DNA from 2 places in the Mesorhizobium sp. M1004 genome. Region 1 is predicted to be linked to the other one. Evidence: predicted binding sites of a transcription regulator. Region 1 holds the regulator's gene; the other holds the start of a gene.

Region 1 (5,746 bases):
TGCCGCCGTCGATCCGCTCGGCGGCGCTCGGCCTCGGCGCCTCCAAGATGCAGATGGTGTTCCACCACATCCTGCCGCTTGCCGCTCCGGGCATCCTTACCGGCACCATCATCGGCCTGGCGCGTGCGCTCGGCGAGACAGCACCGCTGCTCTTGATCGGCATGGTCGCTTTCGTCGCCGATTATCCGACGACGCCTTTCGATCCGGCGACCGCGCTGCCGGTGCAGATCTATATGTGGGCAAACGAGGCTGAGCGCGCTTTTGTCGAGCGCATGTCCGGCGCCATCATCATCCTGCTCGTCTTCCTCATGGCCATGAACATCACCGCGATCGTGCTTCGGCGCCGGTTCGAGCGGCGCTGGTAGAAAAAAGGCAATTTGGTATGAACATCATGACCGAACAGTCCCTTGAAAATGCAGTGGGCGACAAAATGAACGCCAAGTCGAACGAAGTCATCAAGATGCGCGGCGACAAGGTCGGCGTCTTCTACGGCGAGAAGCAGGCGTTGTTCGACGTCAATCTCGACGTCCGCCAGAACCAGGTGACGGCGCTGATCGGCCCGTCCGGCTGCGGCAAGTCGACCTTCCTGCGCTGCCTCAACCGCATGAACGACACCATCGATTCGGCGCGGGTGACCGGCAAGATCACGCTCGATGAAGACGACATCTACGACAAGAACATCGATGTCGTCGAACTGCGCGCACGCGTCGGCATGGTGTTCCAGAAACCCAATCCGTTCCCGAAGTCGATCTACGAGAACGTCGCCTACGGCCCGCGCATCCATGGGCTGGCCAAGCGCAAGTCCGACATGGACCAGATCGTCGAGCAGAGCCTGAAGAAGGCGGCGATCTGGAACGAGGTCAAGGACCGCCTGCAGGAGCCCGGCACCGGCCTGTCCGGCGGCCAGCAGCAGCGCCTGTGCATCGCGCGCGCCATCGCCGTGTCGCCGGAAGTGATCCTGATGGATGAGCCCTGCTCGGCGCTTGATCCGATCGCCACCGCCCGTGTCGAGGAGCTGATCGACGAACTGCGCCAGAACTACACGATCGTCATCGTCACCCACTCGATGCAGCAGGCGGCGCGCGTGTCGCAGCGCACGGCGATGTTCCATCTCGGCTATCTCGTCGAGGAGGGCGCCACCGACAAGATGTTCACCAACCCCGACGACAAGCGCACCCAGGACTACATTACCGGCCGCTTCGGCTGAGCCGTCCGGCGGGTGAATTTTCAGGCACGAGGACCAAGATCATGGGTGAACATACCGTCGCCTCCTTCGATGAAGAGCTCGGGCAGATCAGCAAGCTGATCCGCGACATGGGCGATCTGGCAGGCTCGATGGTCAGCGGCTCGACCAGGGCGCTGCTCAATTCGGACAATGCGCTGGCACAGCGTGTCGTTTCCGACGACGCCATCATGGATGCGCGCCAGCGCGAACTGGACGACCGCGCCATCACGCTGATCGCCAAGCGCCAGCCGATGGCCAACGATCTGCGCGCCGTGGTCGGCTCGATCCGCATGGCCGGCGACCTCGAGCGCATCGGCGATCTCGCCAAGAACATCGCCAAACGCGTCGGCACCGTGGGCTTGAGCGTCACGCCGCGCGACCTCTCGCACTCCATCGATGCCATGGCGCAGCTGGTGCTGATCCAGGTGCAAGGCGTCGTCGAGGAATATGCCGCCACCGATGCGGCAGCTCTTGCAAAACTCAGGAATGACGACGAGCGCATCGACGTCAAATACACGTCCGTGTTTCGTGAGCTCTTGACCTACATGATGGAAGACCCTCGCAACATCACCGCCTGCACGCATCTCTTGTTCTGCGCCAAGAATCTTGAGCGCATCGGCGATCATGTCACCAACATCGCCGAAAATGCGTATTATGTGCTGACCGGCCAGCAATTGCCCGCCAATCGTCCGAAGCAGGACGAGACGGCGATGGCCACGCCGGCCTGATGAGGGTGAACTGCCTATGATCGCGCCACGCATCATGGTCGTGGAGGACGAGGAGCCGCTAGGCGTGCTCCTCCGCTACAACCTCGAATCCGAAGGCTATCACGTCGAGGTGGTGACACGCGGCGACGAGGCCGAGATCCGCCTGCAGGAAAACGTGCCCGATCTCCTGGTGCTCGACTGGATGGTGCCCGCTGTTTCCGGCATCGAGCTCTGCCGGCGGCTTAGAGTGCGGCCCGAAACCGAGCGGCTGCCGATCATCATGCTGACCGCGCGCGGTGAGGAAAGCGATCGCGTGCGCGGCCTGTCCACCGGTGCCGACGACTATCTGGTCAAGCCATTCTCGACGCCGGAGTTCATGGCGCGCGTGAAGGCGCTGCTGCGCCGGGCCAAGCCGGAAGTGCTGTCCAGCGTGCTCAAGGTCGGCGACATCGTGCTCGACCGCGAGTCGCACCGTGTCTACCGCAAGAAGAGCGAGATCAGGCTCGGACCGACCGAGTTCCGGCTGCTCGAATTCATGATGCGCCATCCCGGCCGCGTGTTCTCGCGCAGCCAGCTGCTCGACAATGTCTGGGGCGAGACGATCTACATCGACGAGCGAACCGTCGACGTCCATGTCGGGCGCTTACGCAAAGCGGTCAACAACGGCCGCATGCCGGATGTCATCCGTACCATTCGCGGCGCCGGCTACGCGATCAGGGAAGACTAGGATGCTGCGCGTCGCGCCGTTGCCGGCCATTCAGGCGACATGCTTGCCGGATTTGGCCTGAATGCCCGGCGCGAAAATCTCCTGATCGACGAAGCCGAGCGCGCGCATGGCACAGCCTTCGCGGATCAGCGGCAGCTCGTTGGGCTCGGTGTCGAAGGAGATCGACTTCGAGTGCTGGCCGCCGGCGGTCTGGGCGATCGCTTCGCGCAATGCCGGCTCGATCAGGTCGAAGGCGGCGGCGCTGACGCCAACCATGGCGACAGGCGCCGGGTCGATCAGCGCAAACAGGCTGCCGAGGCCGAAGCCGAGCGCCTCACCGGCCTTGCGATAGGCTTCGCGCTCCGGGCCATCGGTTTCGCGGGCGCGCGCGGCGAGTGCGCGCATATCAGCGTCGCCGATATCGACCGGCTCGGCATCTTCGCTCATCATTTTGGCGCTGCGCCAGATGGCGTAGTTTCCGGCATAGGCCTCGACGCAGCCGCGCCGCCCGCAGCGGCAGAGCGCGCCGCCCGGACGGTGGATCATGTGGCCGAACTCGCCGCCCGAGGAATGGGTGCCGGTGAACAGTTCGCCTTTCAGCACCAGCCCCATGCCGATGCCGTGCGACAAGAGGATCGCGATGAAATTGTCGCGGTAGCGCTCGGGCTGGCGCCATTGCAGGGCCACCGCCATCATATTGCAGTCGTTCTCCATGGTGGCAGGAATGCCGAATTCCGCTTCCAACATGTCGGCGAAGGCAATGTCGGTCAGTGGCGTGATTGGCGACCACAGCATGGCCCGCGCCTGCGAATCGGTGATGCCCTGGATGCCCATGGCAATGCGGGCGATGCTCTGGACATCGAGGTCCGGGTCCGCGAGACGCCGCCCGACGATTGCTACGCATTCGCCGATCAGCTCGTCGCGCGGCATGGTCAGCGTGTCGAGCCGGCGCTGTTCTTCCGCGACCACCTGGCCGGCATAGTCGATGACGGTGACGGAGAGGAAGTTCAGCGACAGCACCACGGTCATGACCGCCGCCGCTTCCGGGTTGAGGCCAAGGCCGACCTGCGGCCGGCCGCGTTTCAGCGAGCCGGTCTCGCCAGGCTTGCCTTCAATCAGGATGCCTTCTTGAATTAGATCAGACGAGATTGCCGATATCGTCGAATGGCTGAGGCCGGTGGTCGCCGCAATCTCGGTCCGCGACGGCTGGCCGGCCCGGCGCACGGCCGAAATCACCATCGCACGGTTGCGACGGCGCAGATCGTCGTGGCGGATCCCAACCGACATTTGTTTTCCTCCCGGCCTCCTCGCGCCTCATGATAGTGAAGGCGTTCGACGGCACCAGCCAAATATTGGCAGACGCCGGCAGCCCTGTCATTGTTTATTGCGGAGCTCGAAAAAATTCGGCAACGCCATCAGAATCCATCATAATCGATGTTGACAGTGCCTTATCATTGAACCAGTATTTTTTCGAGGCTCGAAAAAATGGAGCCTCTGTGTGCAGGCCTTCGGGCCGGTTTTGTCGCGCCGTGCGCGGCGCAGGGAGGGTTATAATGAACAAATTTGCAGCCGCCATGCTGGCGGGCGTCGCCATGTCGCTGGCGCTGGTCTCGGTCGCGCAGGCGAAGGACAAGGTCATCGGCGTGTCGTGGTCGAACTTCCAGGAAGAGCGCTGGAAGACCGACGAGGCGGCGATGAAAACGGCGATCGAGGCTGCCGGCGACAAGTACATTTCCGCCGACGCGCAGTCCAATCCCGGCAAGCAGCTGACCGACGTCGAAAGCCTGATCTCGCAGGGCGCCAACTCGCTGATCATCCTGGCGCAGGACGCCTCGGCCATCGGCCCGGCGGTGCAGAAGGCGCTGGACGAAGGCATTCCGGTCGTCGGCTATGACCGCCTGATCGAGAACAAGGACGTCTTCTACCTGACCTTCGACAACAAGGAAGTCGGCCGCATGCAGGCCCGCGAAGTGTTCAAGGCGAAGCCCGAGGGCAACTATGTCTTCATCAAGGGCTCTGGCTCGGATCCGAATGCCGATTTCCTGTTCTCGGGCTCGATGGAAGTGCTCAAGGAGGCCATCGACTCGGGCAAGATCAAGAATGTCGGCGAGGCCTATACCGATGGCTGGCTGCCGGCCAATGCCCAGAAGAACATGGAACAGTTCCTGACCGCCAATGACAACAAGGTCGATGCCGTGGTTGCGGCCAATGACGGCACAGCCGGCGGCGTTGTCGCCGCGCTGACGGCGCAGGGCCTTGCCGGAACGGTTCCGGTCTCGGGCCAGGACGGCGACCATGCCGCTCTGAACCGCATCGCGCTCGGCACGCAGACGGTGTCGGTGTGGAAGGACGCGCGCGAACTCGGCAAGAACGCCGCCGAGATCGCCTCGCAGCTTGCCGATGGCAAGAAGACCGGCGACATTGCCGGCGCCAAGGACTTCACCACGCCTGGCGGCAACACCGTCAAGTCGCTGTTCCTGACCCCCGTCGCGATCACCAAGGACAACCTCAACGTCGTCATCGACGCCGGCTGGATCAAGAAGGACGAAGTCTGCACGGGCGTCGCCGCCGGCAGCGTCGCGGCTTGCAACTGATCTCGACGACTTGAAGAAATGAGGCGCCGCGGCTGTCAACCCGCGGCGTTTTCTCTACGAGAATTGTGTGTTTCCGCCATCGGCGGCAAACTTCTAGGCTGTGGTCCGGCATCCGCGCCAGACGGCAAGCCGCTGGAGGACATCATGACCGACACGACCTCAAATCCGCAGGCCGATACGGCACGAGCGTCTGAACTCGGCGCGGCCGCCCGGTTCCTGAGAGCGACCGAGCTCGACACGCGCATGCTCGGCATGGTCGGCGCGCTGCTGGTCATCTGGGTCGGCATACATATCCTGTCGGGTGGGCTTTTCCTGACGCCGCGCAATCTTTGGAACCTGTCGGTACAGACGTCCTCGGTCGCGATCATGGCGACCGGCATGGTACTGGTCATCGTCATGCGCAACATCGACCTTTCGGTGGGCTCCGTCGAAGGCGTGATCGGCATGATCATGGGCGTGGCACAGGCCGAATTCCTGATTCGCGTCATCGGCTTCCAGCTTGGAAACCCCTGGC
Region 2 (5,746 bases), on a different contig from region 1:
ACGGCCAGGGACGCTGTCTCGGCGGCATCATCCTGTCGGACAAGAAATGGATCGACGAGAATTTGCACGACTATTTCCGCCACACCGGCCCGAGCCTGTCGCCGTTCAACGCCTGGACGCTGCTCAAGGGCCTGGAGACGCTGCCGGTTCGGGTGCGCCAGCAGACGGAAAGCGCGGCCAAGATCGCGGATTTCCTGGCAGGACGGCCGGAAATCGCCCGCGTCATCTATCCCGGCCGCGCCGACCACCCGCAGGCCGACATCGTCAAGAAGCAGATGACGGGCGGATCGACGCTGATCTGCCTCGACGTCAAGGGCGGCAAGCAGGCGGCCTTCGCCTTGCAGAACGCGCTCGACATCGTGCTGATCTCCAACAATCTCGGCGACGCCAAGAGCCTGATCACCCATCCGGCGACCACCACGCACAAGAACCTCAGCGACGAAGCTCGCGCCGAACTTGGCATCGGGCCGGGAACGCTCAGGCTGTCGGTCGGTCTTGAGGATACGGACGATCTGCTGGAGGACGTTGCGCAGGCGCTGAAGGCAGCCGGGTAGGCCGCGAGGCGTCACGCTCCCGACGAAACCTCTTCCAGTTCGGCCGTCTTGGTGCCGATGGTCATGGTGTTGCCGCGCCAGTCGACGGCGCCGCTCAGCCAGCCGCGCGCCCAGATGGCGGGAAGCATCATGTCGCGGACCATCATCGCCGGGACCATGCGCAGCGACAGATGCCAGCCCTTGGCCGCGGCCAGCGCGCATTCGGGAATGTAGGCCGCCGTCAGCACGGCCAACACCGTGGCCGGCAGGCTGATGCCGGCACTTGCGGCCGCCACCAGCGCCAACGCCAACGGCACGGCGACGCCGGTCAGGATCTCGGGTGCGAAAAACAGCGGGAAGGTGACGCGGCGCAACCGCGCCCAGCGCGCCTGGCGCGACCAGATGTCGGCAAGTCGGCGCTGCCCCAGTGGTTGCTCGAAAGGCGAGGCAACGAGATTGACGCGCAGGCCCAGTCCGTTGACCAGCTTGGTTGCAGCAGCATCCTCGGCGATCTCGGCGGCCAGCGCGCGGATACCGCCACTGGTATCGAGCATCGGCTTGTTCCACAGCATGCTCTTGCCTTGGGCAAAGCCGAGACCGAGCGCCTCGCCGGCATATTGCCAGCGCGCCTGCAGCGTGTTGAGGAACGCGCATTCGACCTCGGCCCAAAAGCCATCCGGCCGAGAGCCGATCGGCGTCGAGCAGATAAGCCCGGTATTGGTCCGCCAAGCCGCCATCATGTGCTGGACGTAATCCCTAGGCATCAGCACGTTGGAATCCGCGAGAATAACCCAATGATAGAGCGCCGCTTCCCAGCCCTTGACGCAGTTGTTGAGCTTCGGGTTGCTGCTGACGCGGTCGTCGCCGATCAGCAGCCGGGCCGGCACGTTGGGAAACAGGACGATCGCCCTGTTTATCAGTTTGACGACGGGATCGTCGGCGTGAGCGACGCAGAAGATCAATTCGTAGCGCGGCCAGTCGAGCGAGAAGGCTCGCTGCAGCGTCTCTTGTGTGAACGGCTCCACGCCGCGCGACGGCACGACGATCGAGACCGGTGGCTGCTCGTTGGACGGCGGAGGGATGAGACGGCGCGCTTTCAGCTTCGACGATGCAAGCAGGATGCTGGCGAGATTGGAAAGAAGCAAAGCGGAGGAAGCGAAGGCGGCTGTGAGAGCTGGTTCCATCGAGATCTGGTCACTCCGGAAAGGCCGCTCGCGGCTGCTTTGTCAGTCGACAGATGGGCCTTGAGTCGCCGGCAAGGTTTGCGCACACCAACATTGTCATGTGTCACTTAAATGACATTGTTTGTCGGCACCTGCGCTTTGAGGCTGGCAGGACATGCCGCTCTGCGCGTATCAAACCGCATGGCGCGACAAATGTTCCCTGCCGCGCAACCGGAGCAGCCCATGTACCGCGCCGTCACGCGCAACATCGAAGTGCAGGTCAGACCGTTCTACCTGGAGGACCGCTCGGACCCGGCGGAGAACCGTTATGTCTGGGGCTACCAGGTGACGATCGACAACCAGTCGGACGATTTCGTGCAGCTTATGGCGCGTTACTGGCACATCACCGACGGCAGCGGCCGGGTCGAGGAAGTGCGTGGCGCCGGCGTGGTCGGCGACCAGCCTGAGCTCAATCCCGGCGACAGCTATCAATACACGTCAGGCTGCCCGCTCTCGACGCCGTCCGGCTTCATGGTCGGCCACTACACCATGCGCAACAAAAAGGGCGAGACGTTCGACGTCGCTATTCCCGCGTTTTCGCTGGATCTGCCGGGGACGCGGCGGACGGTGAATTAGGGGTTTTCTCCCCAGAGAAATGCCCGGCAGGGCAATGAGGGGCGCCGCCGGACTCATGAGGTTATCTTCCACGCACATGACCTAGGCTATGCGCGGCCATTCACCAAAGTTCGCGCTGCCCCTCATCCGCCCTTCGGGTACCTTCTCCCCGTGAACGGGGAGAAGGAAGAGATGCTACTGAGCTGCAAACTCCGCCGGGTCGAAGTCGTACTGCTTCGAGCAGAACTCGCAGGCGACGTGGATGCCGCCATCTTCGGTGCTGTCCTTGATTTCCTGCGCGGAAAACCCCTCGAGGATGCCGCGTATCTTGTCCCTTGAGCAGGAACATTGGTCGGCAACCGGCACGCCGCCGAAGACGCGCACGCCATGTTCGTGGAACAGCCTGTAGAGCAGCCGCTCGGCGCCGATGGTCGGGTCGATCAGCTCGGTCGGCTCGATGGTGCCGAGCAGCGCCACCAGCTCGCGCCACGAATTGTCGGCCGGCTCCTGCGTCACGTCACGCGGATCGCCGTCGCCGCCCGAAATGTCCGGCACGCGCATGCGCTCGGGTGACTGCGGCAGGAACTGCGCCAGGATACCGCCGGCGCGCCACTGCTCGCGCGCACCGCCGGGGCCGGGCGTCAGCAGCTTGGCCACCGACAGCCGGAGGTCGGTCGGGATCTGCTCCGACTGGCGGAAATAGGTGCGCGCGGCGTCTTCCAGCGTCTCGCCGTCGAGCTGGACGATGCCCTGATAGCGCTGCGTGTGCGCGCCCTGGTCGATGGTCAGCGCCAAAACGCCGCTGCCCAGCAGCGTCTGCTGCGAGGTCTGGCCTGCGGCCACCAGGGCCTCCAGCCGGTCGGCATCGAAGCGCGCATAGGCGCGCAATGCCGAAGGCGTGGAGAAATCCGCAACCAGCATGTCGACAGGCCCGTCGGTGCGGGTCTGCAGGATGAACTTGCCTTCAAATTTGAGCGAAGTGCCGAGCAGCACCGTCAGCACACAGGCTTCCGCCAGCAGGCGGGCGACCGGCTCGGGATAGTCATGACGGTTGAGGATGGCGTCGAGCATCGGCCCGAGCTGCACGGTGCGGCCGCGCACATCGAGCGGGCCTACCTCGAAGGGCACGACATGATCGTCGCCGGCATAGCCGAACTCGCCGAGTTTGGGGTGATGTTCAGTCACTTGATGCGTTTCCAACATGACAAAGCTCCAGGGCGCGGCCATGCGGCCCGGAGGGGTGCATGCGTCCAAACGCGCTTGATTTGCGTGATGGGGCGCAAATAGGCATCGCGCCGCCCCGGATCAAGCGCTTGGAGATCAAGCGCCTGGAGATCAAGCGCCCAGACACCAGGCCAAAACCGCCTTCTGGGCGTGGAGCCGGTTCTCGGCTTCGTCGAAGACCACCGAATGCGGACCGTCGATGACCTCGTCGGTCACTTCCTCGCCACGATGGGCCGGCAGGCAGTGCATGAACAGGGCGTCGGGCTTGGCCCTGGCCATCAGCGCCGCATTGACCTGATAGGGCGAGAAGACATTATGGCCGCGGGCGCGGTGTTCCTGGCCCATCGACACCCAGCAGTCGGTGACGATGCAGTCGGCCTGGTCGACGGCCTCTTCGGGCGAGCGGGTGAAGTGCAGCTTGCCGCCATTGGTCTTCGACCAGTCGATGTGCTTCTGCGCCGGCTCGCTGCCTTCCGGTACGGCGACATTGAGGTTGAAGCGGAACCGCGCCGAGGCCTCGAGCAGCGAATGCAGCACGTTGTTGCCGTCGCCGGTCCAGGCGATGGTCTTGCCGGCAACCGGACCGCGATGCTCCTCGAAGGTCATGATGTCGGCCATCAGCTGACAGGGATGGGTGTCGTCGGTCAGCCCGTTGATGACCGGAATCGTGGCATTCTCGGTCAGCTCGAGCAGCCGCTCATGCGACGTGGTGCGGATCATGATGGCGTCCACATAGCGCGACAGCACCTTGGCGGTGTCGGCAATGGTCTCGGAGCGGCCGAGCTGCATTTCGGTGCCGGTCAGCATGATGGTCTCGCCGCCGAGCTGTCGCATGCCGACGTCGAAGGACACGCGCGTGCGCGTCGACGGCTTGTCGAAGATCATGGCCAGCACCTTGCCTTCGAGCGGTTTGGTCCGTTCGCCGGCCTTGAGGCGCGCCTTGCGCACCACCGCATCGTCCAGCATCAGGCGCAGATCGCCTTCGGAAACGGCGGAAAGATCGGTGAAATGGCGAAGGCTCATCGGGAATGGTTCTCGGGATTACTTCGCGGCGGCCGCGGCGATGGCGTCGGTCAGGCCCTTGGCGCCGGCGCGGATGCGATCGAGCGCTTCGCCGATCTCGGCGTCGGTGACGGTCAGCGGCGGCAGCAGACGAATGACGTTGTCGCCTGCCGGCACCGCCAGCAGATGCTGGTCGCGCAGCGCCATGTTGACCTTGGTGTTGGGCATGGCGCATTTCAGGCCAAGCATCAGGCCGCTGCCCCTGATGCCTTCGATGACATCAGGAAATTCGTCGGCGACCGCCGCCAGGCCCTGCTTCATCAGCAATGCCTTGCGCTGGACGTCTTCGAGGAAGCCGTCTTCCAGCACGACGTCGAGCACAGCGTTGCCGACCGCCATGGCCAGCGGATTGCCGCCGAAAGTGGTGCCATGCACGCCTGCCGTCATGCCGACGACAGCGTCGTCGGTGGCGAGGCACGCGCCCATCGGAAAGCCGCCGCCAATACCCTTGGCAATCGCCATGATGTCGGGCGTCACGCCGGTCCATTCATGCGCGAACAGCTTTCCGGTGCGACCGATACCGCACTGGACCTCATCGAAGATCAGCAGCAGGCCGTGCTGGTCGCAGAGCTGCCGCAGCCGTTTCAAGGATTGCGTCGGCACCGGGCGGATGCCGCCCTCGCCTTGCACCGGTTCGATCAGGATCGCGGCGGTCTCTGGTGTGATCGCCTTTTCGGCGGCGTCGATGTCGTCGAAGCCGACCTGGTCGAAGCCTTCGACCTTGGGCCCAAAACCTTCGAGATATTTGTACTGGCCGCCGGCGGCGATGGTCGCCAGCGTGCGGCCGTGGAAGGCGCCTTCGAAGGTGATGACCCGGAAGCGCTCGGGATGGCCCTTGACGAACTGGTGGCGGCGCGCCGTCTTGATCGCGCATTCGAGCGCCTCGGCGCCGGAATTGGTGAAGAACACCTTGTCGGCGAAGGTGGCGTCAGCCAGCCGCTCGCCGAGCCGGGCCTGCCCCGGGATCTCGTAGAGATTGGAGACGTGCCAGAGCTTGGCCGCCTGTTCGGTCAGCGCCGAGACCAGATGCGGATGGCTGTGGCCCAACGAATTGACCGCGATGCCGCCAGCGAAATCGAGATATCGCTCGCCCTTGTCGGTAACCAGCCAGGTGCCTTCGCCATGGTCGAAGGCCAAAGGGGCGCGGGC

The links. Region 1 encodes PhoB, which activates phosphate uptake and scavenging genes when phosphate is short. Its sites were predicted from a motif close to TGTCATNNANCTGTCAT; they were not measured.
Region 2: a site for PhoB is predicted at 1,818-1,834, ahead of NKH54_RS30670 (ceramide glucosyltransferase). Genes of this name have one in related genera too.

The regions. Positions count from the first base shown of each region.
Region 1 covers NZ_JAMYNB010000003.1:236,027-241,772, forward strand. The annotation lists gene pstA (phosphate ABC transporter permease PstA) at 1-365, shown strand, start outside; gene pstB (phosphate ABC transporter ATP-binding protein PstB) at 383-1,207, shown strand; gene phoU (phosphate signaling complex protein PhoU) at 1,249-1,953, shown strand; gene phoB (phosphate regulon transcriptional regulator PhoB) at 1,970-2,659, shown strand; gene NKH54_RS08105 (ROK family protein) at 2,690-3,925, opposite strand; gene xylF (D-xylose ABC transporter substrate-binding protein) at 4,192-5,232, shown strand; gene NKH54_RS08115 (sugar ABC transporter permease) at 5,377-5,746, shown strand, end outside.
Region 2 covers NZ_JAMYNB010000025.1:1,056-6,801, reverse strand. The annotation lists gene NKH54_RS30675 (O-succinylhomoserine sulfhydrylase) at 1-554, shown strand, start outside; gene NKH54_RS30670 (ceramide glucosyltransferase) at 566-1,717, opposite strand; gene apaG (Co2+/Mg2+ efflux facilitator ApaG/CorD) at 1,940-2,332, shown strand; gene NKH54_RS30660 (Hsp33 family molecular chaperone) at 2,507-3,538, opposite strand; gene argF (ornithine carbamoyltransferase) at 3,647-4,558, opposite strand; gene NKH54_RS30650 (aspartate aminotransferase family protein) at 4,577-5,746, opposite strand, start outside.